3 regions of the Chryseobacterium sp. HNCC26DJ238 genome follow, and region 1 is predicted to be linked to each of the others. Evidence: riboswitches for the same ligand, from Rfam matches in the RefSeq annotation. Region 1 holds a riboswitch; each other region holds the start of a gene.

Region 1 (10,390 bases):
TTCCTCCGCTTGTGAAAACAAGTCCTGTTCCACGAAGCGCAGCATTATCCAATGCAGAATTATCTGTTCTTCTTTTATCATCTACAAGCCATTGCGGATCTCTCCATATAATAGGACTGATGCACACCAGTAACCTCGCAGAATAAAGAGAAGAGATCGCTCCGTTAGGACCCGGGTTATTGGCAGCATCCTGCTGTACAGAAAAAATAGATTCAGTATTACTGAAATTCTGTTTAACGACAAAAGGGTCTTCGGGCGATGCGGTGAGCGTGAATGCCCCGTTAAGCTTATTTCCTTCAGTAATTACATTCTGCCAGTCTCTTTTGTGCAGGTACACTCTGGTCTTAAAAGCGACTGCTGCATTCTTCGTTGCTTTAAATTTAGCAGTATTCGTGATTGTTGTTTCTGCATCATCTAAATCCCTGATGATTTTATCATAACATTCCGCAACGGTATTTCTGCCTTTAAGCAATTCAGATTCTATTTCGGCCGCAGTATTGATACCAACTTCCCGGTAAGGAATTCCGGGATGCGATGCATCGGCCGTAAACTGATAAGGCCTTGCAAAATACATCAGCATTTCAAAATGGGTAATGGCTCTCAGAAACTTAGCCTGCCCAATATAGTTATCTGCGACAGACTGACTCACAATTCCTTTTGATACAGCATCGGTAACTCCTTCAATCAATAGATTACATCTGTTGATCAACCTGTACCCGTCTACCCAATAATAGGTATTGTTGGCTGTGCCTGTATCATAGGTATTGGTATAGGTAAAGAGAAAAAATGCCTGTGTGTTAACCACATCTTCACCTCTTGTATCACCCTGCGGTATAAAAGCCGCACCCCATATGTACCCTCTTCCTCCGTTTGAACTGGTCGAATTATATTGACCCAACGCTGCGGCATTATACACACCATTCATGGAACTTTCTATAAGTGCCGGTGTTGAATAGGCTTCCTCAACCGGAATATTATTGATCGGAGTCAGATCTAATAAATTATCATCTGTACAGCTGTTTAAGGAAAAACCGACTGCTATAATAGTGATTAATTTTATATATTTTTTCATTGCATCAAATTTTAAAGATTAAGATTTAAACCTACAGAATACACGGTAGCTCTAGGAGTTCCGTTCAAATCAACTCCCGATCTTTCCATTTCCGGATTCAGACCTTTATATTTTGTAATCATAAATAAATTCTGTCCCTGTACAAAAATCCTGAAGGATGAAACATTGACTTTATCAGTTAAGGATTTAGGTAATGTATATCCTAATGTAAGGTTATCCAAACTTATAAAATCAGCTTTTTCCACAAATCGGGTTGTCGCATTACTCGACTGATTAATCATGGTATTTGCGCCTGCATATAACAGTGGAGTCTGCCCGTCTCCCGGATTAGAAGTGCTCTGCCATCTTCCTAATATTTCAGCACTGTTGTTATTTAAATTCATCGTCATCAAATCTCTTCTTGTTGCATTGAAGACTTTATTTCCGCCACTGAACCTAAAGAGAAAGCCCAGATCCAGGTTTTTATAATTGATTTTAGAATTAAATCCTCCGAAATATTTCGGAACCGTATTTCCTATTATTTTTTTATCTGCCAAAGTCAGGGAAGCAGATACTGAAGTATCATCAGGATTATCCGGATTAAAGACAGAATAGCTGCTGTTGGCAGGATTTCCCTGAATCAATGTTCCGTCTGCTTTTACATAAACAGGAAATCCGTTGGCTTTATTAACCCCCCAATAATCAAATCCGAATATAGAATTTATAGAATATCCTTCTCTGATAATGATATAAGGTGCAATGGATGAATCATTTGAAGACCCTCCGATGAGGTCTGCATTTCCTGAAGTTCTGGTTACTTTATTCTGCTGCAGTGTAAGATTCGCTCCTAAGTTCCACGAGAAGTTATCTTTCTGAACAGCCTGGTATTCTACACTGAATTCGTATCCTTTATTGGTCATGCTTCCGACATTCCTTCTGATTGAATTATCCGGAATACCTAAAGATGCGGGTACAGGAGCATTCATGATCAGTCCGTCGATATCATTCTGGAAATAGTCGAATATGAATTTCAATTTATTTCTGAAGAAAGAAATATCTATTCCTGCATCTATTTTTTTACTGGTTTCCCATTCCAGTCTCTCGTTGCCGAACTGGGTAAAAGCAATGCCGTTGAGAGCACCATATTTGGAGGCAGAGGTAAGCCCCATGTAAGGATAACTGCCAATCTCCGTATTTCCTGTTTCAGAATATGACCCTCTGAATTTCAATTCACTGACTGTATTTTTGATTCTTTCAAAAAAACTTTCATTTGAGATATTCCACCCCGCAGAATACCCGGTAAAGTTTGCCCATCTTGTATTGGGACTTAATTTCGATATCCCGTCTCTTCTGATGGATCCCTGAAGGAAATATCTCTGCTTATAATTATAAGACAGTCTGGCAACGTATGAAATAAGGCCTGCCTCCGTGGCGCTTCCGCCGGACTGCTGTGTTCCGTAAGAGTCAGTCACCAGAGCCTGGTTAAAAAACCGGTCTAATAAATCAGTCCCGACACCGAAAAAACTTTTATTACTATCTTTCTGATATTCTACAACTCCTGTAAAAGCAAAATTATGAGCATCTGCCACAGTTTTGTTATATGACAGAATATTCTGAATATTCCATCTCAGTAATTTGGTATTATTACTTTGTATTCTTCCATTGGTACCTCGCCCGTCACCATGCAGCGCATCCCAGTAAAGAAGCCCGTTAGTATCCGCATTATCTACATTGGTCTGAAATCGGTAATTAAGGCCTTTTGCAATATTGGCATCTACATATAGATTGAGAAGTGATCTCATAATATTCGACTGATACTTATTATTCGCAAGAATGTAGGAAATATTTGAAAGATTTTCACCTACCGGCTGGAGATTATCCCATTGCCCCATGAATCCGTTTGCAAGATTTATGTTGTAACCGGTTGGGTTATCAGCATCAAATACAGGGGTATTGGGTAACTGTTTTACAGCACTGAACATATTCCCCGATATACTGCTTCCTCCGGTATTGAGACCGGAATAATCTGTTTTAGTGATGGCAATATTCCCACCGACTGATAACCACGAATTGAATTTGTGATCTAAACTCGATTTCACAGAATATCTTTTCATCTGATTACTTTTTGCAATCCCTTCCTGTTCAGAATATCCTAATGAAAAGTAATATTTTGTTTTATCACTGCCTCCACTTACTGATAAGCCAGCATCAGACTGTGCTGCGCCTCTGTTAAGAACTTCCCTTTGCCAATTGGTATTGTAGCTGTTTCCGGAAGCCCAATCGCCCAGACCTGCATTACTTCTCTTCTCATTGGAGATGGTCAAAAATTCAGGCGTCTGAAGAAGATTAAAGGTTTTAAAAGGAAAAGCATATCCGTTAACAATGTTAAAACTTACCTTAGCAGCACCTTTTTTCCCTTTTTTGGTAGTAATCAATACAACACCATTAGCTGCCCGTGAACCATAGATGGCTGTTGCCGCACCATCCTTCAGGATTTCAAAGGATTCTATATCATTGGGATTGATATCTCCTAAAGCATTGGCATCTGCATATCCCCCGAGATCTCCGGAATTGATCGGCATTCCGTCAACAATGTAAAGTGGCCGGGTACCTGAATTAATTGAGGATATCCCCCTGATCACTACTCTTGGTGCAGCTCCCACAATACCTGACTGCGTCGTAACCTGTACTCCGGAAGACCTTCCCGCCAACTGACTTTCAAAACTTGGAGTAACCAATCCTTTGATATCATCCCCGTCTACTTTACTGATCGAACTTGTAAGCTGGCTGCGCTTCTGTTTACCATATCCTACCATTACGACTTCATCAATCTGCTTTGTTTTGATTGAATCCTGTGCAAATACAGATGAACCGGTAAAGAATACAACTCCTACAGTTAAAATTTTAATTTTCACATTCATGTTAATAAATTTTAATATTTATCTATCACAAATATGTTAATTTTTTATTAAAACAACAATCCAAATTAACGTAAAACAGTAATATTTATTAAAAAATTACACAATTATCTGATTTTCATTAAAATAAAACTGCAACAAAATCACATTTTTGTTAATATTAATCACTTCTTTATTTTTTAATAAATTTCATTATATTTTGATTATTTATATAGTAATGTATATTATAAAATTTTATTAGTTTCAGATAAATTGTTATTCAGAAAATTGTTTTGACAATTAATAAATTTCATCCTGCGTTTATAAAACTGGGATTGTCTTTAAAATGGTTTCCAAAATTATATTAAACCGTTAGCCGGGATGTTTTTTAATTAAGCGGATCAAAATTCTGTCATCAGAGATAACAGGTTTTTATCTCTGATGATTAATAACTATTTTAAATTGATTTACCCATATTGATAATACCTGCAACATCTGAAATTATTCAAGCACTTAAAGCACTTATTAATCGCTATTAATTTTTAAGATACTGTCTCCTGCCTTTAAAATTTACATTTCTAATTAATTTACAGCAACAAAATTTCCATAACAAAACTGAACAGTTACGGTATCTGTAAAAAAACAATCTGAAAATTAACAATATCTCATTGCCTCTTATGAATTAAAAACTTAAATTTGCACTGATTTAAAAAGGGAATTTGGTGAAAATCCAAAGCAGACCCGCTACTGTAAGTGATGTTTAACCTATAATAAAACATTGACAAGTCAGACACCTTTTAAATTAATCATAGATGAAGCTTTCGTGGAGTGAGGCGTAGTCGGTTTAAAAATCTATTTGTTCTGAACAATTATAGGTTAATTCCTTCTATTTATATCATTCACAAAGCCATTTTTAGAGCTTTTATTAGAATTGAATGAATAAGCATTTTTACTCTGCTGCGCTGTTATTTTTACTGGCTGCCCCTGTTTCTGTTTTTTCACAGAAGATAGAAAATGATACCATTCATACAAGAATGATACAGGACATTATTCTAAATACGAAACGGCAGGAAATCGGCGTAATTTCATCACAAAAGCTTACCGGTGCCGAACTTGAAAAATTAAACAGCACATCTGTAGCAGATGCTGTACGCTATTTTGCAGGCGTTCAGATCAAAGACTATGGAGGGATCGGCGGTATGAAAACCGTCAATATCCGTGCAATGGGGTCACAGCATGTCGGGGTATTTTATGATGGCATACCGATGGGAAATGCACAGAACGGAACGGTAGATCTGGGAAGATTCTCTTTAGATAACCTGGAATCAATATCTCTGTACAATGGTCAGAAAAGTGAAATTTTTCAGTCTGCAAAAGATTTTGGCTCTTCCGGATCAATTTATCTTCAAAGCAGAACCCCGGTATTCACAGATTCAAAAAAAACAAATGTTAACCTTAACTATCGCTCAGGATCTTTCGGAGTTGTGAATCCTTCTATACTGGTAGAGCAAAAAATAAGCAGTAACATCAGCCTTGCCTTAAGTACAGAATATCTTACAGGAAACGGTGAATACAAATTTCATCAGAGAGTTGCCCTACCTGACGGAAGCCTCGGATGGGAGCGTTATGGAACAAGAACCAATGGAGATGTTGAAGCCTTGCGTGCTGAAGCAGGTGTTTTTGGAAAAATCAATAACGGAACCTGGAAACTGAAGACGTTCTATTACGATTCTGAAAGAGGGATACCCGGAGCCGTCACTAAAAATAATACTATTTTCTCTAGCAGGCAGTGGGATAAAAACTTTTTTGTACAGGGAAGCTTTGAGAAAGAATTTTCTCCGAAATATAAATTCCAGATCAATTCTAAGTTTGCTGATGATTACACCCATTATTTCAATGATAACCCGGAAAGTACGCCTCTCTTAATTGACAATACGTATAAACAGAAAGAGATTTACATATCAACAGCCCATCAGTATACGCCTTACAAATTCTGGAAAATCAACCTTTCGGCGGATTACCAATATAATACCTTAGATGCGAATTTAAGACAATTTGCCTACCCTGAAAGAAATACGGAGCTTGTCGCACTGGCAACACAATTTGATTTTAAAAAATTTAAATTACAGGGAAGTGTTTTGGGAACTTTCGTACAGGAAAAGATAGAAAACACCCTGTTTTCGACACCTCAAAACCGTTCTGAATTTACACCCGCTGTATTTGCTTCCTACCAGCCATTTTCTGCAGAATTTAAGGTTCATGGATTTTATAAAAGAATTTTCAGGATGCCGACGTTCAATGACCTGTATTACACAGATGTGGGAAGTTCACAATTAAAACCGGAATTCACCAACCAATATGATGTCGGATTTACTTTTAATAAAGATTTCCGTTCAGGAGTTTTACAAAATATCAATCTGATTGCCGACGCCTATTACAATAAAGTGCAGGATAAAATTATAGCTTATCCCAAAGGACAGCAATTCCGATGGACGATGATCAATCTTGGTGAAGTGGAAATCAAAGGAATTGATATTTCTGCACAGGCTATCTGGCTCATTGCTGAAAACCTTCTCTTAAGCAGCCGCTTTACCTACACTTTCAACGAGGCTCTGGATGTCACTCAAACCAAAATTACTTCTTATTACAGAAATCAGATTCCATACACTGCAAAAAATAACGGGAGTGCATTACTGGGACTTACCTATAAGGACTGGCAGCTGAATTACAGTTTTATCTACGTAGGGAAACGCTATCATATGTCTGAAAACATCAACAGAAATTTTGAGCAGCCCTGGTATACGAGTGATATCTCCGGAACAAGGGAATTTAAAATGAACAAGTGGAAATTCAGATTAGGACTGGAAGTCAACAATCTGCTGGATCAGAATTACAGTATTATTCAGAATTTCCCCATGCCGGGAAGAAATTACAGGGTGAACCTGAGAATCAATTTTTAACAGAAAGATTTCAAAAATGAAAAAAGCATATCTGTTTATTGTTTTCTTTTTACTTCTTACAGTTCATTCCTGTAGAGAAGATTACGATTATGTCAACTTTGGTGCAAATACTTCGGGAGTACAGGAACCGGAGGATATCGATATCAAAGGATTATATGTATTGAATGAAGGAAATATGGGAAGCAATAAAGCTTCAATCGATTTTTTTGACTATACTACAGGAACCTATACTGAAAATTATTACAATGCACAAAATCCTACAGTAGTCAACAGCCTTGGAGATGTAGGTAATGACATTAAGGTCTACAGAAATCAACTGTATGCTGTCATCAACCTTTCAAATTATGTTGAGGTGATGGATGCCAAAACGGCAAAACATATCGGCGAAATTCCCGTAAAAAACTGCCGTTATATCAATTTTCATAACGATTACGCTTATGTAACGTCTTATGGAACAGCTATAGGAGCTTCACAAGCCGGATATGTGGTAAAGGTCAATGTAAATACGCTTCAGATTGAAGGCACCGTATATGTAGGAAAGCAGCCCGATGAACTGGAAGTGGTAGGAGATAAATTATATGTCGCCAATTCGGGCGGATACAGTTCTCCGGATTATGACAATACTGTTTCTGTCATTGATCTGAATACTTTTACTGAAATTAAAAAAATTCCGGTTGCGATTAATTTAAGTAAAATTAAAAAAGACGACACCGGAAAACTTTGGGTTACCTCACGTGGAAACTTTGGCAGTATTACTCCTAAAACATATGTTTTAAATCCTCAGACTGATCAGGTAATCAAAGAATTCAATATTTCTGTAAGTGATTTTTCAATTGTAGAAAACAGGTTATACTATATCAGTTACGAATGGACGTCCGGAGGTGCTTCGAGCAGTTATGGAATTATCAATACGGATACTTTAGCTCAGATCAGCTCTGATTTTATCACAGACGGAACACAAAATAATATTGTCATTCCTTACGGTATCGCTGTAAATCCGGCAAACAGTGATATTTTCATCACTGATGCGAAAGATTATGTATCCTCCGGTGAGCTGTTCTGCTACAATAAATTCGGCAAATTAAAATGGAAAGCCAAAACCGGCGACATCCCCGGACATCTTACTTTTTTATATAAATAATCAAACAAAATAATTCAAAAAAAATGAAACATTTTTACTTTAAGTTTTTAAAACTAAGTTTTGCCCTTGCAGGTGTTACCCTTGTATCTGCGCAGTATTCTAATGGTTACATCGTAGCGAATGAAGGAAATTTCGGTTCTCCGACAGGGGAAATTTCTTACATTGACGCCAACAATAATATTACCAATAATGTTTACAGTCTGGCAAATAATGGTGAAGCGCTGGGAGATGTCCTGCAGTCTGTTTATTTTAACGGAGATAAATCTTATTTAGTTTTAAATAACTCAAACAAAGTTGTCGTAGCCAGCAGAGCAAGTTTTGTAAAATCTGCCGTAATTACAAGCAACATTGTGTTCCCAAGATATTCAACGGTTGCCAACGGAAAAATTTTCACCAGCAACTGGGGTGATTACGGTAACACAACACAATTTGTTACGGTACACGATGCAACGACATTTGCGTATATTACCAGTATTCCATTAAGCGAGAATCCTGAAGAAATCGTTACCGTGAACGGAAAAGTATATGTGAATAAATCTTCTTACCGGGCAGGAAACAGTATTGATGTCATTAATCCCACGACCAATACAGTGATCAGCACCATTACTTTAAGCAACGGATTGCAGTCTATCACGGTAGTTGGAAACGATATTTTTGCATTGTGTACAGGAACTGCAGGATCTACCGTTTATAAAATCAGTACGGCTACAGATACGGTGACAGCAAGTATAGCAAATACTTCTATTGTACCGCCATCACAGTATGATGCACTGAAATTCAGTTCAGACGGCACAAAACTTTTCATTGCAGGAGGCACTGCTGTTTATTCTCTAAATACAGATTTGGCCACCTTCAGCAGCACTCCTGCTTTTACCACGACTGCGAGCACAACCAATGGTGATTTCTATGGTTTTGCGACGATTGACGGAAAAGTTTATCAGGGAAATGCCAATAATTTCGGCCCGGCTTCGACGCTCAAAGTTTACAGTCAGACAGGAACTCTGCTGAATACATTTACCACAACAGTAGGCATCAACAATGTTTACAAAAATGTATATACTGCTTCAAGTCTTTCAACGACAGAAACTCAGCGTAACAATTCCATTTCAATTTATCCTAATCCGGTATCAGATATTCTATATATCAAAAATGCAGATGCATCTCAATATAAAATCATTGACCTTACGGGTAGAATTGTGAAATCAGGTGTTTATCAAAATGGAATCGTAATATCAGAATTGAATAAAGGAGCCTATATTATTCAAATTTCTAATAAGAATATTCAGAAAACAGAAAAATTCATCATTAAGTAGTTTGATGCAGAATTCAATTTAAATCAATTAAAATGAAAAATATACTTATCGCTGCTGCATTTCTTTCTGCAAACTTTCTGATGGCTCAGAGTTATGCACCGCAGGCAGGAACTGCAGGTTCTACAGCGATACCTGCTAACAGTACTCTTTTTAAATCATGGGCTACAGGTGTAACTATAGTACGGGGACCACAGCAAATTAACGGAACTTCCGGAGCACTTGCCAATGTCGGTACTGATGCTTTTGCAACCGGAGCTTCCAACGGATCTGTTGTAAGTCTGGGCGACGGTGGTACAGCTACGCTTACCTTTGCAAAAGCAATTACCAACGGAAGTGGTTATGACTTTGCCATATTTGAAAACGGATTCATGTCAAGTCAGTCCGGTAAAGCATTTCTGGAATTGGCTTTTGTAGAAGTGAGTTCAGATGGTGTTAATTTCTTCCGCTTTCCTGCTCATAATGAATATCCTTCTGATTATATCCAGAACACCACTGATGTCGGAGGTTCAGGTTTTGCAACGATGGATGCCAGGTATCTGAATAATTTTGCAGGAAAATACACTGCAGGTTTCGGAACTCCTTTTGACCTCAGTGACCTTCCGGATAACCCGCTTTTAGACAAAACAAAAATTACCCATGTAAAAATAATCGATGTTGTGGGAACAAACCTTCAGGCGTACAGAACCTATGACAGTTTCGGTAATATTGCCATTGATCCGTTCCCAACCCCAGCCGGTTCTTCAGGATTCGATCTGGATGCAGTCGGTGTAATTAATGAATTTAATGTCTTATCCACTGCAGAAAATCACAGGACCGAAAACCAAATCAGTCTATACCCGAATCCTGCATCAGATTTTATTAAAATCAATACGGACAAAGATGTTGAAATCAAAATATACAGCATCAGCGGATCACTTGTAAAACAGGGAAGAACAGTTAATAAAACACTGAATGTATCAGATTTACCCAACGGAAATTATATCATCCTGATCGGTAATGATGAAAGCAAACAAAGCCTGAAACTTATT
Region 2 (10,390 bases), on a different contig from region 1:
CAGGGCGGTATAGATTCCATTAGGAACATATTGGCCGGGAGGAAGTATGCAGGCATATAATACATTGGGGAAATTGCTGAAGCCTTTTGAAATACTAACAGAGAGATCATGACCTTCGAAATCAGGATATTGATTTTCAAGGAAGGTTTTAAAATCATGAAGAGTATCCCGGATATTTCCTAAACCTGGGTCATTAACTCTCATAGACTGTCCTTTTACTACGGGATTGATCTGTCTGAATTCACAGATGGAATTAAAATAATACGTCATCAGCTAAATCTAAACTAATGTAAGGTTTACAAATGATACAGCCTGCAAAATTCTGAAATTTTATAAAACTATCAGAATCTTATTTTAATTATGAAAGAATCTCAGTAATCAAAAAAGTTCCAAAAAAAAGCTTCCGGAGTAAACCGGAAGCTCTGTTTATTTCTTTAATGAAGAGATTAATCTGCCATTACTTCACCTGATTTTCTGAAGATAAAATTTCCGTAGATATGTCTTCTTGCAAAACGGCTTGGCGAATCAGCATTCACCATTTTGATATAGGTATTTCTTGGAACTCCGATATATTCAAACATTTTCCCATTCAGATGCTGAACTTTCAGAATCGATTTTTCAAGATAAAAATCCTGGATATTTGACTTTGTGATGGTTTCAGTATACTCCTCTTTGTACTTTTCCTGGGTCTCCGGGTTGATGCTTACCAGAAAATGATAAGCTTCAATGATCGATTTGCTTTTTTCTTCAGCTGCCAGTTTTCCTTCTTCATCATTGACAAATTTATCAGGATGCGTATCTTTCATCGTATTCCTGTATATTGTCTTTAAATCTTTTAAAGTAGCAGTATTATCTACTCCAAGAAGTTTTCTGTGTTCGCCTATTCTTTTCATAAGAAGATATTTATCAAATTTTTAAAGGCCATATGCAATTGCGATGTCATAATGGATGATCCTTTTTACGGGATGCAAAATTATGCTTTTTAATTGAGAATAGCGTAAGTTTTTGATTTTTAATTTGTTTGATAAGCCGAAATCTATTATTATTATTATTATTATTATTATTATTACATAAATAACTAAAACGATAATATCTATGTATCTGATTTGCATTGATGATAATGAAACTGATATATTATAATGTAATGATCTAATTAAGTAGGACTTTTCATTTGTTAAAATGTTTTCCTAACCAGAAATTACAAAACCTCCCTCTTCAACTCCCCGATTTTCTCCTCAATAAATCCGGCTTTATCATTTTTCACCGCATTCAAAATCATCTTTTGGCTTTCAGGAATCTCTGAATATTTTTCAGCCCAAAGATTAATTTCTATTAACAGAGGAAGTAGATTAATCCCTTTTTCTGTGAGTTTGTACAAAACTTTCGCTTTGCTGTCAGGATGATCCTGCTTGCTGATAATGCCGTTTTCTTCTAGCATTGAAAGACGCGAAGCCAGAATGTTGGTTGCTATTTTTTCATCAGATTTAAGAAATTCTCCATACGTACACTGTTTGGCAAACATAAGATCTCTCACAATCAGCAGTGACCATTTATCTCCCCACACGTCTAATGAGCTGCTGATAGGGCAATCCGATCTTTTTTTTGAACTCGACATAAAATTATTTTAAATAATTAAATAAAAACACTTGCATTTTGAAAGTAATGTTATAGATTTGCACTTGCAAAACGCAAGCAAATTTACAGAATTTAATTTAAAGTATAATGGAAAACATTCTTTTTGATGCTTATAAGAGCAAAAACTTAGAACTTAAAAACCGTATTGTGATGGCTCCAATGACCAGAAGCCGTTCAGACAATCCGGAAAATAAAGCAACCGAATTAACTGCACAATATTATCGGCAGAGAGCTACCGCAGGTTTGATTATCACAGAAGGTACTTTCATCAGTCCTGAAGCGGTTGGCGTAATTAACGTTCCTGCAATCTACAGTTCAGCACAAATAGCAGGCTGGAAAATCACTACAGACGCTATTCACAGAGAGGGCAGCAAAATTTTCGCCCAGCTTTGGCATACAGGTGCTTATTCTCATCCTGATTTACATAACGGTAAGAAGCCTTTAGCGCCTTCAGATATCAATCCTCAGGTACAGGTTTTTACAGCAACAGGTTTTCAGAATAGTGAAGAACCTCAACCGATGACTACAGAAGATATTAAACAGACTGTAAATGATTTCAGGCAGGCTGCAGTTAATGCTTTTGAAGCTGGTTTTGATGGAGTAGAGCTTCACGGGGCAAACGGTTATCTGCTTCAGCAGTTTTTCAGTAAAAATTCAAATTTCCGCACTGATGAATATGGTGGTTCGGTAGAAAACAGAGCCAGAATTCTTTTCGAAATTCTGGATGCGATCAGAGAAGTTGCAGATTTAAAGAAGGTGGCCATCCGTCTAAATCCTTCGCTCAACGGAATTATGGGGATTTTAGTTGATGATGAAACAATTGAACTGTACAATTATATCGTCAGCCGTCTCAACGGTTATGATCTGGCGTATCTTCATTTGATTGAACCATTTACGGATGTTTCAGGTAATTCTGATGCTGTTCAGGAAGTAGCAAAACATTTCCGCAAAATTTATGACGGAACGATTATCATCAACAGGGGTTTTGACCAAGAAACTGCCACAAAAGTTTTGCAGGATGGCGATGCAGATCTGGTTTCTTTTGGAACCCCTTTCATTGCCAATCCTGATCTGGTTGAGCGTTTTAAGACCAACGCACCACTTAATCAACCGGATCAGTCAACTTTTTACACGCCTGGGGAAAAAGGGTATATCGATTATCCCATGCTAAACAATTAAAATAATTAGGGCGAACGGCCGGGCTTTCCACTCTATCTTTTGTTTCACAAAAGGATGCCGTTGCAATCCCTGTCGCAAACCTGACCATCATAACAATACACAAACATTTAAACAAAGAAAAAATGAAAACAACAGCAAATACAGTATTCATCAGTGGCGGAAGTGCCGGAATTGGTTTAGCCATCGCTAAAAAATTAAGCACAGAAGGTAACAAAATCATCATCAACGGAAGAAATGAAGAACGTCTCCAGGGTGCCTTGCAACAATTGGAAAATGCTGTAGCCATTCAGGGTGACCTTTCTATTGAAACAGACCGGGTACGCATCGCAGAAGAATTAAAAACCAATCATCCGGAAATTAACATCATCATCAATAATGCGGGGTCAGCATTTGCTTATTTACTGAATGAAACGCAGAATGCACATGAAAAAGCAGCTGTTGAAATGAATACCAATTATTTCAGTGTTATTCATTTTACAGAGTTGTTAATTCCTCATTTGGTTCAGAAAACGGAAGCAGCGGTGATCAATATTTCTTCAATTTCAGTTTTCGGAAGTCATAAAATGCTGCCGACGTATGGTGCAACAAAAGCGGCATTACACAGTTATACGGCAGCTTTGAGACAGACTTATGAAGAGCAGGGGAATATTCATATTTTCGAAGTATATCCACCATTGGTCAATACAGAATTTTCTGCAGAAATTGGTGGTGCAGAAGGAATTCCTCCTTCCGAAGTGGCTGACGAATTGTTTTTGGCACTTTCAAAAAACCAGTTTGATGTTCCTGTTGGCGATTCTAAACAGTTTTTTTCCAAATGAACCTGCTTAATCAATAATATTTGAAATTAACTGCAAAATGTCAAACTCGCATAGTGAATAATTTTTGAAAGACCCTGTGAACTTCCATAAGTGAAACGGCTCTGTGAACTGAAAAGCGACAAGCAGGATAAAGCTCAGTGCCCTTTGTGTTCAAAAAACATTAAAAATAGTCTTCAGGTAAATCAGTAATTAAAAAATATAATCTCATGGAATTAAAAAGAAAAACAATATTAATCACCGGTGGAGCTTCCGGGATCGGATTGGAAGCTGCAAAGCAGTTTTTAGAAATAGGAGCAAAAGTCATCGTCACCGGAAGAAGTCAGGAAAGACTTGACTTAGCAAAAAGTCTGCATCCCAATCTTACTGCCATAAAAAGTGATGTCTCAAAAGAAGAAGATGTGAATTTACTTTTCAACACCATTTCACAATTGGGTGGAATCGATATTTTGTATAATAATGCTGCTGTTTTGACTTCTCCGCTGAATTTGGGCGTTGCTAATGACAAACATATCGACAATGCAACCTACGAAATGGACGTTAATTACCTTGGTGTCATCAGAATTAATAATATCTTTATGGATATGTTGAAATCAAGAAGAGAAGCGGCTATTATTAATACAACATCAATATTGAGTATGGTTCCGTCACTTATTGAAGCAACGTATTCCTCTTCAAAAGTTGCCCTCGCTTTTTATACAGTTTCCCTTCGTGAACACTTAAAAATTACAGGAAGTACGGTTAAAATCTTCGAATTGGTTCCACCGCTTGTCGCTACTGAAATGACCGCTGAAAGAAATGATAAGAAAATATCTACAGAAGAAATGGTCAGAGGTCTTATCAGAGGATTAGAAAGAAACCGGGAAACCATCCGTGTGGGAGATGCCAAAACCGTTAATATCATCAGAAGGTTCTTTCCGAAAACAGCTTTCAGGCTTATCAATCCGAAAAAAGCTAATCAATTTATAAAATAAAATTTAAGATATGAGAGCATTCAGTATCAGCCGTTACAGCAAAGAGAGCGAAATAGAACTGGCAAATTTGCCTGAGCCAACGATAAAAGATAGTGAGGTTTTGGTTGAAATTCATGCTGCGAGCGTGAATCTTTTAGACTCCAAAATCAGGAGTGGTGAATTTAAACTAATTTTACCTTACAAAATGCCGCTGGTTTTAGGTCATGATCTTGCAGGAGTTGTCGTAAAAGTTGGTGAAAAAGTGAAAAAATTTAAAGTAGGGGATGAAGTTTATGCAAGAGCAGCCGATTTTCATATCGGGACTTTTGCAGAATTTATTTCTGTTAATGAAAAAGATATTGCTTTGAAACCCAAAAACCTAACAATGGAAGAGGCGGCGTCAATTCCTTTGGTGGGTTTAACAGCCTGGCAGGCTCTGGTCGAAAAATCCAATGTTCAGAAAGGTCATAAGGTTTTTATCCAGGCGGGATCTGGTGGAGTGGGAACGTTTGCGATCCAGTTGGCAAAACATCTTGGTGCCACAGTCGCAACAACTGCGAGCGAAAAAAGTTTTGAACTTCTGAAAAGTCTTGGTGCTGATCTGCTTATTGATTATAAAACGCAGGATTTTGAAGACCTCCTGAATGGCTATGATCTCGTGTTAAACAGTCAGGATGCTAAGACTCTGGAGAAATCCTTTAATGTTGTAAAATCTAACAGTAAAATAATTTCGATTTCCGGTCCTCCAACTCCTGTATTTGCCGAAGAATTTAATCTGCCCTGGTACGTGAGAATTGCCACTAAGTTGCTGAGCAGTAAAATCAGAAGGAAAGCAAAGAAACAAAATGTCAATTACTCTTTTCTTTTCATGAAAGCTGATGGGAAGCAGTTGGCAGAAATTACAAAACTGATAGAATTTGGAAAAATAAGACCGGTCATCGACAAGGTTTTTTCATTCGAAGAGACCAGTGACGCTCTGAAATATGTAGAAAGTGGTCGGGCAAAAGGAAAAGCTGTAATAAAAATAAAATGATTTTTTTTGATGTTTAAAATATAAAGCAGGAGTTAGAAACTCCTGCCTGAATATATTTACTAAACCAGGTTTATTTCCTTATTGAAAGTTTCTGCAGCTTCTTTTGCAGCATCTACCATTGCAATCAGTGCTTTTTCCGTTTCATCCCAATGACGGGTTTTCAGGCCGCAATCAGGATTTACCCAAAGCTGCTTTGCGGGAATGACGGTTTGTGCTTTTTTCAGCAATTCCACCATTTCTTCTTTTGACGGAACTCTTGGTGAATGAATATCGTACACTCCCGGTCCGATCTCATTCGGATATTTAAAATCGGCAAAAGCATTCAGCAGTTCCATCTGGCTTCTGGAACATTCTATCGTGATGACGTCGGCATCCATATCGGCAATATTCTCAATGATGTCATTAAATTCAGAATAGCACATGTGCGTATGAATTTGTGTTGCATCTTCTACACCGCTTGCCGAAATCCGGAAAGCCTCCACTGCCCATTTAAGGTAATTTTGCCAGTCAGATTTTCTCAACGGTAGTCCTTCACGAATCGCCGGTTCATCAATCTGGATGATTCTGATTCCCGCTTTTTCAAGATCCTTTACCTCGTCACGGATGGCGAGGGCAATCTGTTTACAGGTTAGCGAACGTGGCTGATCATCACGGACAAAAGACCATTGAAGAATGGTTACCGGTCCCGTTAACATCCCTTTTACCCAGTTTTTTGTCAAAGATTGGGCATATTCCGACCAGTACACGGTCATAGGTTTTGGTCTGTGAACATCTCCGAAAATCACAGGAGGTTTCACGCAGCGACTTCCGTAACTCTGAACCCAGCCATTTTGTGTGAAAGCAAATCCTTCCAACTGTTCGCCGAAGTATTCCACCATATCATTCCGCTCAAATTCTCCATGAACAAGAACATCAATTCCAATTTCTTCCTGCCAGCGAATTGTTCTTTCAGTTTCCTGTTTCAATAATAGATCATATTGTTCAGGATTCAGTTCACCCTTTTTGAACTTTGCTCTCCAGGTTCTCACTTCTGCCGTCTGTGGAAATGAACCGATCGTTGTAGTAGGAAACAGGGGTAGCTGAAGAATCCTCTGCTGTTCTTCTTTTCTTATACTGAAAGACGAATTTCTCCGGGCATTTTTTTCAGTTGTTTCCTTACTGCGGTTTTTAACATTCTGATTGTGAATTAATTCAGAAGTTTTACGATTTTCAATGGCCTTTTTGTTTTCTGCTAAAACCTGTAAAACAGTATAATTTGGATTTTCTGAAGCCAGTTTTTTTAAACTGACAATTTCATAGACTTTCTGCCTGGCAAAAGCCATCCACTGTTTGATTTCAGGAGAGAGAATGGCTTCATTTCTTTCAGAGTCCAGATCAAAAGGAGTATGGAGGAGTGAACAGGAAGGTGCGATGAACACCCTGTCTGTACCCAACTTCAATACAGCTTTTCTGATCAGCGCAAGTGACGTGCTGAAATCATTTTTCCAGATATTTCTTCCGTCAACAACTCCCAGTGAAATGCTAAGCGTATTTGGAATCGTATCCAAAACCTCATCCAGCTGTTCAGGACAACGGACAAGATCAATATGTAAAACATCGACCGGAAGAGCAAATACTAAAGAAAGATTGTTTTTTAATCCTTCAAAGTAAGTAGCAACAATAAATTTCAGATTGGGAAAATGATTTCTGATTTCAGTATAGACATGCTGATAAGCTTCTTTTGCTTTTCCGCTAAGATCTAATGCTAAAAACGGTTCATCAAACTGAATGTATTCCGCTCCGTGATTCTCAAGCTCTTTTAAGATCCGGATATAAACAGGAAGTAAATTTTGCACTAAATCCAATTTGTCAAAAGCTTCTCCCTTTTCTTTTCCCAGTAACAGATAAGTGAGTAATCCGATGATCACAGGTTTTGCAGTCACCCCTGTCTTTTTTGCACTGATGTATTCCTGAATGATTTTATTCGAGAATAATGTAAACTCCTGGTTTTTCCGGAATTCAGGGACAATGTAATGGTAATTCGTATCAAACCATTTGGTCATTTCCATCGCAGTAATATCCAGACCGTCTTTCTGGATGCCTCTGGCCATTGCAAAATAAAGATCAGTTTCAGATTTTTTGAAAGCAATTTCCTCATACCGTTCAGGAATTGCTCCAACGGTTAACGTCATGTCGAGAACCTGATCATAATAGGAGAAATCATTACAGGAAATAAGATCGATTCCTGCTTCATGCTGGAGTTTCCAATTATTTTCCCTGATGGTATTCCCAACTTCCAGCAGTTCGTCTGAAGTTATTTTGCCTGACCAATACTGTTCACAGGCTTTTTTGAGTTCTCTGTTGCTGCCAATACGCGGGTAGCCAAGTAAGTGTGTTTGCATTTTTTTTAACTTTTAATTAAATAATAATCATAAAGTTCTTTTAGGATGCTTCGTAATGCTTTTGCTTAAAGAGTTTTTAGAATTTTAGATACACTTGGAAATGGTTTTTGACTTAAAATTTAAAAATCCCAGTTAAGTCTGACATAAAATCAAATTTTAAATGGCTGTAACTTTTCATTGCAAAATTTAATTTAAACTTGAAAACAGTTATAAAGGCAAAGAGTTAATCAATAAATTGATTTCAAAGCTTAACAGTATTCATAAGCTGTTTATCGCAATTCTTTGCTTTCTGAATCAATGCATCAGCAACAAAATCTTTGCGTTTACATTCCACAAAATATTAAATCAAATAAACCAAAATGTATCATCTATAAATCCAAAAACTCCAGTCGCGGGAGCATTGATCATTCGGAACAGGCAGGTCTCCTGACTTGTAACAGTTTTTGCCATCCTTCCCGTTTTAACAGTGGATATTTCAAGGACAAAAACTTTTGGTATATTACTTACAGTTGCGCGACAGCTCGTGATTTGCACACGATTCCCTATTAATCTGCTTTATACAGAACCTTTTCCGTTGATGAAGTATGTAAAAGAACAATTTATGTGTCAAAGGTATAAATTGAAGCTGAATCATTGGATTTAAACTAAAAATTAAGCATATAATTCTTTTCTAATTTATTTTAAAAGTTAAATATTCTGTATATTTGAAAATTGTAAATTTAAAAAGAATATTATTCTGTGGAAAGACTTGATGAAAAGGATCTTCAGTTGCTTCGAATCCTGCAAAAGAATGCGAAATTAACGGTCAAGGAATTGGCAGCTGCTGTTAACCTGTCTACTTCACCTGTTTTTGAGCGTGTCAAAAGACTTGAACAGGATGGCTACATTCAGTATTATGCAGCAGTTTTGAATGCTGAAAAACTGAATCGCGGTTTTACGGTTTTCTGCCAGGTAAAACTGAAAATTCATGACCGTTCCGTGGGGAATCAGTTTGTAGAAGATATTCTGAATATAGATGAGGTTGCAGAATGTTACAACATTTCAGGTGATTTTGATTTTTTACTGAAAGTTCAGGTAAGAGATATGAAACATTATCAGGATTTTGTCTTTAATAAACTCGGCTCCGTTGATTCTATAGGAAGTACACACAGCACTTTTGTAATGGCTGAAGTGAAGAATACACATGGATTAAGTATTTAAGAAATTTAAAATAGTGAGAATAACTTCCTAAAATGCTAAATCATAAATGTTATCAATTAGCAGAACTCTTACACTAAGATTTCTCGACAGGTAATACATCCTTTTTTAATTTAATAAGATCTTCATTCTTCACCTTATTCCTGATCAAGATACGTCAGTTTAGCATCTTTTACAAATTCCTCTATGCTCAGATTTTTGACCGCTTTAGAATTGGTCAGTTCGATAAGATAATTAATCGAATTGGGCAGGTTTCTGTTTCTTGTAATAAGCCTGAATCTTTTGACTTTCTCATTAAACTGTAAAAAAGGAAGTTCAGAAATTTTTACATTGATATTATTAACATCAAAAGAAGCTTTCGGATCCTTCTGTAATTTTAAAAATCTTTTCTGAGTTTTATCCGTCGTCTCATCCAGAAATTTCTGCATCTGATAATCTGTGAGAAGCTGCGGATAGATGAGTCCCTGCTGCAGTATTGAAATTGATGTTTTATCAGACTTGTCAAAAAAAATCACTTTATCATCATAACTGATCTGATTGTCTTTTAAGCTGATCTTACCTTCAAATTTCTTGTGATTTTTCTTTTTATATTTATTTTTAAAATGCTCAACAGCATGTTGATCCTTTGTACTCAAAACTTCATTTTTCTGACCCGGTAACGCAGTAGAAAAAACAAGAAAAAGGATAATCAAAAATTGAAATTTCATAATTTTTATTTTAAATAAATCTATACTAAGTTTTTGATACGCAGATGTTGAAGTAACATGATGGTTTTTGCATCTTTAATTTCACCAGTATCAATCATATCAAGAGCTTTTTCGAAACTGATCTCCAGAACTTCGATATCTTCTCCTTCCTCTTCAAGGCCGCCACCATTGTTCATCTTCATTTCAATAGAATATTCAGCGATGAAAAAATACAGGATTTCGGTAACGGATCCGGGTGACATATACGCTTCAAAAATTTTGTGAGCCTCTTTTATTTTATACCCCGTTTCTTCCTCAGTTTCCCTTTTTATACATTCTTCAGGATGGTCGTTATCCAATAAACCTGCACAGGCTTCAATCAGCATTCCTGTTTCATTTCCGTTGATATAGGTAGGCATCCTGAATTGCCGGGTTAAAATTACTGTTTTTTTATCTGTATTGTATAATAAAATCACCGCCCCGTTACCCCTGTCATAGGCTTCCCTGCTCT
Region 3 (10,390 bases), on a different contig from region 1:
ATATTTGATGTAATTGGGAAGAATTACCTTGTTGTTCACTATTTCTACAGGTACACTTACGTTAAGCGGAATGTTGTATCCTTTAGCCTCTTTTTTAATGATTAAATAAGGTGTTTTGATATTTGCTTTTCTCGTTACATCTATGTGAATCCAGTCTTTCTTAAATACGGATGATTTATCTGAAAACAGATCATCATCATATGCAGTGAAGTTCTGAGGAATCGTAACATTTTTCATATCAACATAAATCGTATCTGAAAGGGTGTTGATTGCAATTTCCTCCGTATCTTCTTTCTGTCCTTTCATGAACATTTCTCTTTTTGCCATGCTTACACCAAAATAAGAGCCCAGTGCAATTACTGAAAGGAAAAGAACTCCAATCACCCACCCGATATTTCTGAGTTTGGTTTTAGGGGAGAAAATCTTGATGCTCAGCAAACTGAAGATAATTGCAGGAATTAATGATCCAAGGATAATAATTGCCGCTAATACTTTATACAACCCGTCGTCGTCGAAGTAAAACTTCATTTCATTCGCACCGGGGAAATTTGAATCCATTCCGAAAAGACCAAATAAAACAAATACACCTATAATGCTTCCAACTGCCATGAAGGCAAAGAAACCGCCGATGATATATTTTAAAATATTCCATATTCCGTTTCCGGCGTTGTTGATGTAAGGTTTGTTTTCTATATAGATTTCACCTGCTCTTGTGGTTGTTTCGTTGGCAAACTGTACAATTTTACCTGATTCCTCTTTCAGATTATCAAAATTCAGCGGTTTACCTTTCATCTTCAGAAAGTCAGAAGCTGTTTCTGCCTTTGGTAAAACTGCCCAAAGAATAAAATATAAAATTATTACAAGAAAAGATGATCCGGGAGCTACCCAAAGAAATATAAATGCTCCTATCCAGATCAGTCTCATCCAGGTAATTTCCATTCCTGAATAAGCTGCAAGACCTGCACATACTCCTGCAATCTTTTGTTTTTCGGGATCACGGAACAGCTGTCTCTTATCAGTCTGTGTTGTTCCTGAAAAATTATTCCGGTTTGCGTTTTTCTCAGAATAATAGGCTTCTTCCTGTTCTTCAATTTTTTCAGGAGAACCGATCTGCGCGATTACTCTTTCTACATCTCCATCATTGATTACCTCGCGTTTTGCTAAAGAATCTCTGAAAATTTCAACCATTCTGATCTCTATATCATGCATTACTTCATCTGCTTCCGAAGCATCCAGTGAGCTTCTCAGAGCGTTAAGGTAATCACTGAGTTTTATATAAGCATGTTCTTCGATTGTGAATGAAAAACCTGCCAGTCCTATTGAGAGTGTCTTGTTCATAGCTTTGTTTTTTTAAATTTTTTGAGTGATTTGGTTGACGGAGTCTGTAAGTTCCTTCCAGGTATTCTGCAGTTCGGCTAAAAAAGTTTTACCTTTTTCCGTGATCTGATAGTATTTTCTTGGTGGGCCTCCGGTAGATTCTTCCCATCGGTAAGAAAGAAATTCACCGTTTTTTAATCTTGTCAAAAGTGGGTAGAGGGTTCCTTCCACCACATCCAGTTTTCCTTTTTTTAGTTCATCGATCAAATCAGAAACATACATTTCGCGATTATTGATAAGACTTAAAATACAGAATTCCAGAATCCCTTTTCGCATTTGCGCTTTGGTATTTTCAGTATTCATCTTTGATAAGTTTTGTTAGTTAGTTATATAAAATCAATTGAAGTTCCCAGCTGGTTAAACTTCTCCGATTCTACATTACAAAGATATGTAATTAAAATGGTAATATGCAATACAAAGTAGTGAATTTATTTAATATTTTATTTTAAAGAATTGATTTTCAGTATAATAAATTTTATCGATTCATTTTAAATTTTAAAAAATAGTTTTTTAAAGTCAATATTTATTAGATTTTTACAGATTTTGATCCGCTTTTGGAATAGAAATAGCTTATTGTGGATACAGAAATATTTTATTTCTCTGATTCCTGGTTAACAATAACAAAAAAAATAATTATCATGCAGTACATTGATTTTATAACAGAAAATTTAACGTATCATCAAAGTGAAAATCATTATTCATTAGAAATACCCAGAGAAACTATAGGGTTTGGGGAAATAAAGGTTCAGAAGAAAGGCGATGACGGGAGCTATGAGGATGCTGATGCTGTGCTGAGCGAATATGATGATAAAGTCGTCATTTTAGTAAGTCATGCTTATGATCTCAGAATAGAATTTTAATTGCATTTTATTAAAATAGTAATCCTGTCTAAAAGTGTTCAGCAGGGTTTAATTTATTATGTAATTTGCTTTGTATTCTCTGTAATTCCTATTTTTGAAATATGAAAATCCAGAAAGAAATTGACTTTATTATAGCAGTCGACGCATTAAAAAATGTACAGCGGAGAAACTTCAATGCTGACGATTCGAGAAGGGAAAATACTGCAGAACATTCCTGGCAGATCATTGTTTTAGCTCAGATTCTTTTTCCTTATGCTAAAAACAGAGCAGATATTGATCTCCTTAGGGTTATAAGAATGTTGTCTATACATGATCTGGTTGAGATCGAAGCTGGTGATACCTTCCTTTTTGACGAAGTAGCTATGGCTGGTAAATTTGAAAGAGAAAAACTGTCTGCTCAAAATATTTTCGGAATCCTGGATGAGCCTGTCCGTACAGAATTTTATCAACTGTGGTTAGAGTTTGAAGAAGAAAAAACACCTGATGCCATTTTTGCATGTGCGATTGACAGAATAATGCCTTTTATCCTCAATTCTTATACTTCGGGAAAAAGCTGGACTGAATCAGCAGTATCGGAGAAGCAGATCAGGCATATGCTTGAAAATGCGATCAGCAGGGCTTCCGATGAAATGGGAGAAGCTTTTCAGCTGTTGATGGATGGTAATCTGAAAAGTGAGAAGGTTCTGAGATAAATTTGAGTTACAGATGATCCATGTTTCAGAATTTTAGAAGGCTTCGTTATTTCTGAATGAGTGGCTTACATTAATCTTATTAATAAAAAAGTCTGTTTAATTTATTCAAAAATTAAACAGACTTTTAAAATTTAAATTAACAGATATCTTTTCTATATCAATTCGGTACAGCTATCTGCTCTTTAGAGGATCTGTATCGGTTTTTTGAATTCATCAATAGCTACGAAAGTAAAATCTCCTACAATTGCTTTTTCCCTCTCATAAGAGTACATCTGCTCGGTATAGATTTCCACATTTACTTTCATACTCGTTTTACCGACATGAATTACTTTTCCAATCAGCTCTACGATGGTTCCTGCAGGAATAGGTTTTTTAAAATCAATTTTATCACTGCTTACTGTGACCACTCTTTTTCTTGCAAAGCGAGTTGCTGTAATAAATGCGGCTTCATCCATCAACTGCATTGCTGTGCCGCCGAAAAGAGTGTCATAATGGTTGGTTGTATTAGGGAAAACCGCTTTAAAGATACGGGTTTCTGAATTTTCAATTCGTTCTTCTGTAGTCATATTCATTATTAATTAAGCGGAAGTGAAGAATATTGAAACAGACAGAAAGGTCAGGAACAGTAAATTCCGGAAATATGCCATGAGATCAACAACTTCAAACCGCGGAAGTTTTTTTTGTCTGAAGGAAGAGGCAGGTCTCCTGACTTGTAACATCTTTATTTCCTTCCCATATTTATTGCTACAGTGGATTTTAATAAAGACCTAAGTTACTTTACAGTTGCGCGACAGTCCGTGATTTGCACACGGTTCCCTTTTCATCTGCACCTAAGCAGAACCAATTCCCTGATAGTATTTGTGTTCAGCAAGGTGCTAAAGGCAAATACTTTCAAATACAAAAATAAAGATAAATAGCTGAATTATTCAGGATTTTTAAAAATAATCTGGCTCATTACCTTTCCTTCCTTAATAGTCCAAAGTGTTGTATATCTGTTTGCACCGGAACCATTAATCATATAGAGGAAAATATGGTCATTATCGATCGAGGTGACTCCAATGTTTTCAAAATTCATTGTAGGCTGGAACATATTTTTTATAGCTTCTCTTACAAAAACAGAACCTCTTCCCGGCTGCTGCACCCTGATTGATTTTATTTCTGTCATTCCCTCTGGTAATTCTTTATCAATTCCCCATGGTTTTACTTTGTCTATCGCAGTAATATTTCCATCTGCATCTTTCACCTGTTTACGAAAGCCTGCGTTGGAAGGATAGATGTCGATAACGACTTTGCTTCTCTGTGAAGTGGGAATTTTTGGATTGTTATTATCGGTAAAAATTAGCGATTTCCCGTTTTTAGATTTAGATGGGGTATATTGCGGCAGTTGATCTATAAATGCAATCCTGCCTTTATTCACCATTCCTTCTTTTGTAAGGCTGTCGTATCTTACAAAAGGTTTTTCGGTTTCGTCCTTTTCCGGGTATTTAATCCATATCCATTCGGTTTCACCGGGTGCCGGCTTTACATAAACGAATACATCCCCTCTTTTCATACGGATTTTGTCTACAATTTTTCGGTAATCTTCTTTATGAACCCGTACCATTGCGTATCCTTCTTCAGCTTTTACAACGCCAAAAGGAACTTTGTTTTGTGCAAAAATAAGTGAAAACGAAAAAATAATAAAAACGGGCAGATAAATTGCTTTGTTGATAAACCTCATTATAAAGAATATTTATAGGTCAAAGATATAAAATTAAATATTTTTTGACAGGTAATTGTATTTTTTCAATTCCGCTAAATCTTTTATTAATTTCAAATGACTATCTGCAAGCAGGTAGAGGTCGTCCGAAATATCAAGTATATCCTGGTACTGGTGACCGGAAATGATGAAACCTTTATATTTTGACTGCTCAAGAATTATTTTTTTTACCTCAGAGACGGTTTTTGGTGAGAGACTGTGAAAAGGTTCGTCAAGTAATACAAATTCTGCTGAAGAAAATATGATCAGCATTGTCTCCAGGAGTCTTACTTCACCACCTGATAACTGATGAGAAGTTTTGTTTATAAAAGATTTTGTTAGATCTGATTTTTTAATTACTTCAGAATTTTCAGGATTGCAGAAAAGATGTACTAAATTTTTAACCTTCACATTCTTGGGTAAAAAAGGATATTGTGGCAGATAAACAATTCTGCTATTTCTGTCAAATTGATTTTTAAGAACAGTATCATTGAATTTTATATACTTATTATTTCCTCTGGTTGTACCGAAAATGATCTGTAACAAAGTAGATTTGCCGCATCCGTTTCTACCGATAAGACCTGCAGTTTTCCCTGTTTCAAGAGACAGATAGATGTCCTGCAGAATTTTTCTCTGTCCAAATGATTTCGTAATGCTGTCAATATGAAGTCTGCTCATATGAATAGTGTTGTTATTTTTACAGTCAATGCAATGAACAAGGTTGTCAGCCATAGAAATAATCTTGAGAATCCAAAGTTTGCATAAAAAGTATACTCATTTCTCAATCTTAATTCATAGAGTAAATAATGCATTACAGGTAAAATGACAAAAAAGCATAATCCGAAATTTTTAAATGTAAGTCCGGTGATCGGACAAAGCAACAAAGAAAATGAAACTGCCGGAATTAACAATTTTATGTAAAATATGAACAATATTTTAATCATTTTCTGCAAGATGAATTCCGGATCGAATTCCGGTGTTTTAATATACACAGTAAACTCATTATGAAAAAAAGCAAAACTAATATTAGTTTTGCTTTTTTCTATATATAAATGTTTGGTGTCGTATGGGATGTTACTGACTATTCGCTTTTTCAGTGCGTACTGTTTTTTGGCGGGTTATAATCATTATTCACTGGCCTGATAGAATCATTTTTCCAGTGCGTTCCGTTTTTCGGAGGATCAATACCATTCAATATAATATAAATGGAATCTCTGGATGTTACAGAGCTTTCATTTTCCGGACTGACCTCCTTTTTTAAAAAAACAGTATCTTCGTTTGTCTTTTCATCGATTTCATCATCCTGGCGGCAAGACACTGTCAAAATACTTGCTATAAACAGAGTGCTTAAAAGATATCTGTGAACCATTTTAATATTGTTTAATTTTGTTAACTTAATTTCTGATACAAATATATTGATGTATCAACATTAATCCAATTTATTGGGATGTTATTATAAGTATAGCTGTAATAATTTATAAATATTTACATGACTGTAAGTTTTAAATATCTTTTATTCAGTTGTTTATGGTTTTTTTATTTTAACAGATTTTATTTCTGTATCAGGTTGTGATACTAGATGAATTTGCTTATTTTTGGCTATGATTTTTAAATGTACATATCCCGTGATCAAGAGAATATTTGCGCTTTGCTTTTGTTTTTTCGTGTCATTTTTGTTCTCTCAGGATATTTATTCTGGCTTACGAAAAAAATATTGGGGGTACGAAGAAAATGACGGAAGAGCTTTTATTTATTTAAATCAATATATCAAAAAAGCTAAATCAGAGAAAAATTATTCTGAACTTTTTCAGGGATATAAAGATGCTATTTTATTTTCGAAAGATCAGAAGATAGAATATTCTGACAGTGCGATTTCTGCAGCTAAACAATCTGGAAATCATGATCTGATAGGAGATGCATATGTTAGTAAAGGTGCAATTTACTACTTTAATCACAGGAAGTTTCAATCAGCATTAAATGAATATTTGAAAGCGTATGAGTATCTTAAGGATTCCAAGAATGATTTTTTAAAATATCAGAATCTCTATCATATTGGTGTTGTTAAAAGTTATCTGGGTTATTATGAGGAGTCACTGGTAATCTTTAAAGAATGTATTGCTTACTTTGAGACCAATGCTCAGGGTGATTTTCATGAAAATCTCATCTACAATAATAAAAAAGGATATCTTAACTCGCTTCATCAGGCAATCATCTGTTATCAGGCTTTGGGGAATCTTGGTGAAGTACAGAAGCTGTTAAAACTTGCTGAAGCTTCTACGCCTCAAACAAAAGATTTCAGTCTTGAAAACAGTTATTTTAAGAAGAGTTTAGGGGTTTTGCATTTTTCAAATAAAAGGTATGCTGAAGCTATAAAAGATTTTGATCAGTCACTCCCCGGTCTTTTAAAAGTGAATGATTTTACCTGGGCATCCTACGTATATTTTTACAAAGGAAAAAACTATACTGACCTCGGTCAAAAAGAGCTGGGTGTTGAGAATTATAAAAAAGTAGATTCGATATTCAATAAACATCAGTTTATACTTCCTGAACTGCGCAGTAATTATGAGGAGCTCATTAATTATTATAAAAAACAGAATAATCCGGAAAATGAATTGTATTATACCAATCAGCTTTTAAAAGTGGACAGTGTGATCTCTTCGGATTTCAAATATTTGTCTACACGTATTTATAAAGATTATGATACTAAACAGCTCCTGGAAGTTAAAGAAAATTTGGAAAAAACAAATTCGTTCGGAATCGGGCTGCTGATCATCTGTGGAATCGTTATTGTACTTTTGGGGTGTATCATGTTTTACAGGAACAGAAAGCAAAAACAGATTCAGCAAAAATACAATGAGCTGCTGGTTAAAATTGAAGAAGAGAAATTTGCTGATCCAGTAGCAGTCAGTGAGCCTTTAAAATTCGATGTCAGTAAAAATATAAAGCTCGATCAGAATATCGTTGAAAAGTTGCTTAAGGATATCAGTGTCTTTGAGACTGAGGAAGGTTTTCTGGAGAGAGGATTAACCCTGAAAAAACTGGCAGAGCATTTTAAGACCAATACTTCTTATCTGTCGCAGGTGATTAATGAATATAAGGGCAGTAATTTCAGTGTTTATATTAATGTTTTGAGAATTAATTATGCAACTCAAAAAATTTATCACGATAAAGAGTGGAGAAAGTATTCTATTGAGCATGTAGCTTCAGCTTCAGGTTTCAGCAACCGACAGAGTTTTTCTAATATTTTTCTGGAAATTAACGGAATCCGTCCTGTGGACTTTATCAAAAAAAGGATCAAGGAACTGGAGAATGGTGAGTAAATCTAAATAATTTTGTGGATATAAAAGTAGATGCCAGGATTTTGCAATCCTGGCATACTACTAATAGAAACTAAGTGATGAAACAATATATTTTATTGTGATAATGATGAATGTTTAATTTTAATTTGAAAGCTGATTTATGTTTTTTGGCTTTCTGCTTAATTATTATAGTGCTAAAGTATAAACTTCTGCAATGCACCGCAAGATGATGCCGGTCGCATTTATAAATATTTACGTAGTAATTTATAAATTCTGACGGTCTGATTAATTATTAATTCATTGATTTACAGTTTATTGTGATGATGATTTATGCTGATTTGGGATATTTATAAACCGAGTGAAAATTATTTTTAATAAAGACATAAATATTTAATTATGTATTCAATTATGGTTGTATAATATGTATTTTGTTGTTTTAATTTGATTTTTAATAAAATGATTTCTAAGGGGATTTTCTTAAATTTACCTAACTTTAATGAAAATAAATTTATGCAGATAGATACTCGTACCCTGAATATTGATGATTATGATGAACTTGTTTCGGCAATGCGCCGGGCTTATCCTAAAATGTCCGAATATGTCTGGTCTAAAAAAAGTATTTTAAAACTCACTAAAATTTTTGAAGCTGGTCAGATATGTATTACAGTAGACGGGAAAATTGCTGCTGTTGCCCTCTCTATTGTCGTTAACTATGAAGAATTTGATGATGAGCACACTTACAGTGATATAACAGGGAATTACACCTTCAATACCCATTCTACGACCGGAAATGTACTTTATGGAATAGAGATATTTGTAGATCCGATATATCGGGAATTGAGATTGGGCAGACGACTTTATGACGCGAGAAAAGAATTGTGCGAGCAATTGAATTTAAAATCAATTATTCTTGGAGGAAGAATTCCGGATTATCACAAGTACAGCCACGAAATTTCCCCTAGGGAATATATCAGGAGAGTGAGGGACAAAGAAATTTATGATCCCGTACTTTCTTTTCAGCTTTCCAATAATTTTTTACCGATCAGAGTCCTGAAAAAATATCTTCCCGAAGATGAAGCTTCACGGGAAAACGCTGTTTTGCTGCAGTGGAATAATATCTATTACAGCAAAAAACCGAATACCATGCAGGATAGCACAATTCGTTTAGGTCTTGTACAGTGGCAGATGAGACATTTCAGAGATATTAATGCGTTCTATGAGCAGGTAGAGTTTTTCGTTAATGTAATGGGGGATTACAAGTCAGATTTTGTTCTTTTCCCGGAATTGTTCAATACTCCTCTGCTGGCACCGTTCAATAATCTTTCCGAACGTGACAGTATGATTGAACTTGCTAAGATTACCGATCAGATTAAAACTAAAATTTCTGAACTGGCAATCAGCTACAATGTTAATATCATTTCAGGAAGTATGCCTGTTTTTGAAAACAATGATCTTTATAATGTAAGTTATCTTCTGCATAGGGACGGTCGTATCGATGAATACCGAAAAATCCACATTACCCCGAATGAAAGAAAATATTATGGAATGAAGGGAGGGAGTGAGATCAGGGTTTTTGATACAGACTGTGGAAAAATAGGTCTTGTCATCTGTTATGATGTTGAATTTCCGGAATTGCCGAGACTTCTGGCTGACCAGGGAATGAAAATACTCTTCGTACCATACCTAACCGATACTCAAAATGCTTACATGCGAGTGCGTCACTGCGCAGCAGCAAGAGCAATTGAAAATGAGTGTTACGTTGCAATTGCAGGATGTGTAGGAAACTTACCGGGTGTGAATAATATGGATATTCAGTTTGGGCAGGCTGCTGTATTTACCCCTTCGGATTTTGCTTTTCCGTCCAATGCAGTAAAAGGAGAAGCAACTCCCAATACCGAAATGACATTGATTGTCGATGTTGATCTGAACTTACTGAAAGATCTTCATTATCACGGTTCCGTACAGATTCTCAATGACAGGAGAAAAGATTTGTATGAGACTAATCTTAAGGAAAAAAATCCTCTGATTTAAAATAAAATAATCCCCATTTTTTTAAAAATGGGGATTATTATTAATCTAAGATAAGTCTTCCTTCAATTGGGTGATCCGTCACAATAAAGATGCTTTCATTATGTCTTTTTATAGGGATCTGAATTACTGAATAAGTTCCGTCTGAACTTTTCTCTTCTATAATGATGTTGCTTCCCTCTCCGATTTCCGATTTTGAATACTCCAGCTGATAATTGCCTTCTTCGGTTTTTACGAAATCTTCTTCTGTAAAATCTTTATGTGCCATAATGTTGTTTTTTGCTTGAACTAATGTAGAAATAAAATCTAACTGTAAAAAATTAAATATAAAGTCATTTACTGAAAATCCCCAAACGTTAAGTTCGGGGATTTTTTCTGTATTAATTATAATGTGAG

The links. A riboswitch is a leader RNA that binds a small molecule or an ion and turns the genes downstream of it on or off. The one in region 1 is predicted to bind cobalamin.
Region 2: another riboswitch for cobalamin. It lies ahead of metE (5-methyltetrahydropteroyltriglutamate--homocysteine S-methyltransferase); the one in region 1 lies ahead of AC2A07_RS12230 (TonB-dependent receptor plug domain-containing protein).
Region 3: another riboswitch for cobalamin. It lies ahead of AC2A07_RS15365 (acyl-CoA thioesterase); the one in region 1 lies ahead of AC2A07_RS12230 (TonB-dependent receptor plug domain-containing protein).

The regions. Positions count from the first base shown of each region.
Region 1 covers NZ_JBXUGI010000012.1:3,121-13,510, forward strand. The annotation lists gene AC2A07_RS12220 (RagB/SusD family nutrient uptake outer membrane protein) at 1-1,072, opposite strand, end outside; gene AC2A07_RS12225 (SusC/RagA family TonB-linked outer membrane protein) at 1,084-3,972, opposite strand; cobalamin riboswitch at 4,616-4,764, shown strand; gene AC2A07_RS12230 (TonB-dependent receptor plug domain-containing protein) at 4,884-6,908, shown strand; gene AC2A07_RS12235 (YncE family protein) at 6,925-8,049, shown strand; gene AC2A07_RS12240 (DUF5074 domain-containing protein) at 8,073-9,362, shown strand; gene AC2A07_RS12245 (T9SS type A sorting domain-containing protein) at 9,395-10,390, shown strand, end outside.
Region 2 covers NZ_JBXUGI010000008.1:184,630-195,019, reverse strand. The annotation lists gene AC2A07_RS09880 (hypothetical protein) at 1-270, opposite strand, end outside; gene AC2A07_RS09875 (KTSC domain-containing protein) at 447-893, opposite strand; gene AC2A07_RS09870 (winged helix-turn-helix transcriptional regulator) at 1,199-1,615, opposite strand; gene AC2A07_RS09865 (alkene reductase) at 1,723-2,814, shown strand; gene AC2A07_RS09860 (SDR family oxidoreductase) at 2,937-3,632, shown strand; gene AC2A07_RS09855 (SDR family oxidoreductase) at 3,839-4,603, shown strand; gene AC2A07_RS09850 (NADP-dependent oxidoreductase) at 4,614-5,615, shown strand; gene metE (5-methyltetrahydropteroyltriglutamate--homocysteine S-methyltransferase) at 5,675-7,996, opposite strand; cobalamin riboswitch at 8,396-8,581, opposite strand; gene AC2A07_RS09840 (Lrp/AsnC family transcriptional regulator) at 8,735-9,196, shown strand; gene AC2A07_RS09835 (hypothetical protein) at 9,331-9,900, opposite strand; gene nudK (GDP-mannose pyrophosphatase NudK) at 9,921-10,390, opposite strand, start outside.
Region 3 covers NZ_JBXUGI010000016.1:69,024-79,413, forward strand. The annotation lists gene AC2A07_RS15345 (PspC domain-containing protein) at 1-1,338, opposite strand, end outside; gene AC2A07_RS15350 (PadR family transcriptional regulator) at 1,351-1,680, opposite strand; gene AC2A07_RS15355 (hypothetical protein) at 2,016-2,237, shown strand; gene AC2A07_RS15360 (HD domain-containing protein) at 2,339-2,929, shown strand; gene AC2A07_RS15365 (acyl-CoA thioesterase) at 3,112-3,495, opposite strand; cobalamin riboswitch at 3,608-3,789, opposite strand; gene AC2A07_RS15370 (SGNH/GDSL hydrolase family protein) at 3,852-4,649, opposite strand; gene AC2A07_RS15375 (ATP-binding cassette domain-containing protein) at 4,683-5,345, opposite strand; gene AC2A07_RS15380 (hypothetical protein) at 5,761-6,036, opposite strand; gene AC2A07_RS15385 (helix-turn-helix domain-containing protein) at 6,293-7,987, shown strand; gene AC2A07_RS15390 (nitrilase-related carbon-nitrogen hydrolase) at 8,477-9,997, shown strand; gene AC2A07_RS15395 (glutathione synthase) at 10,038-10,262, opposite strand.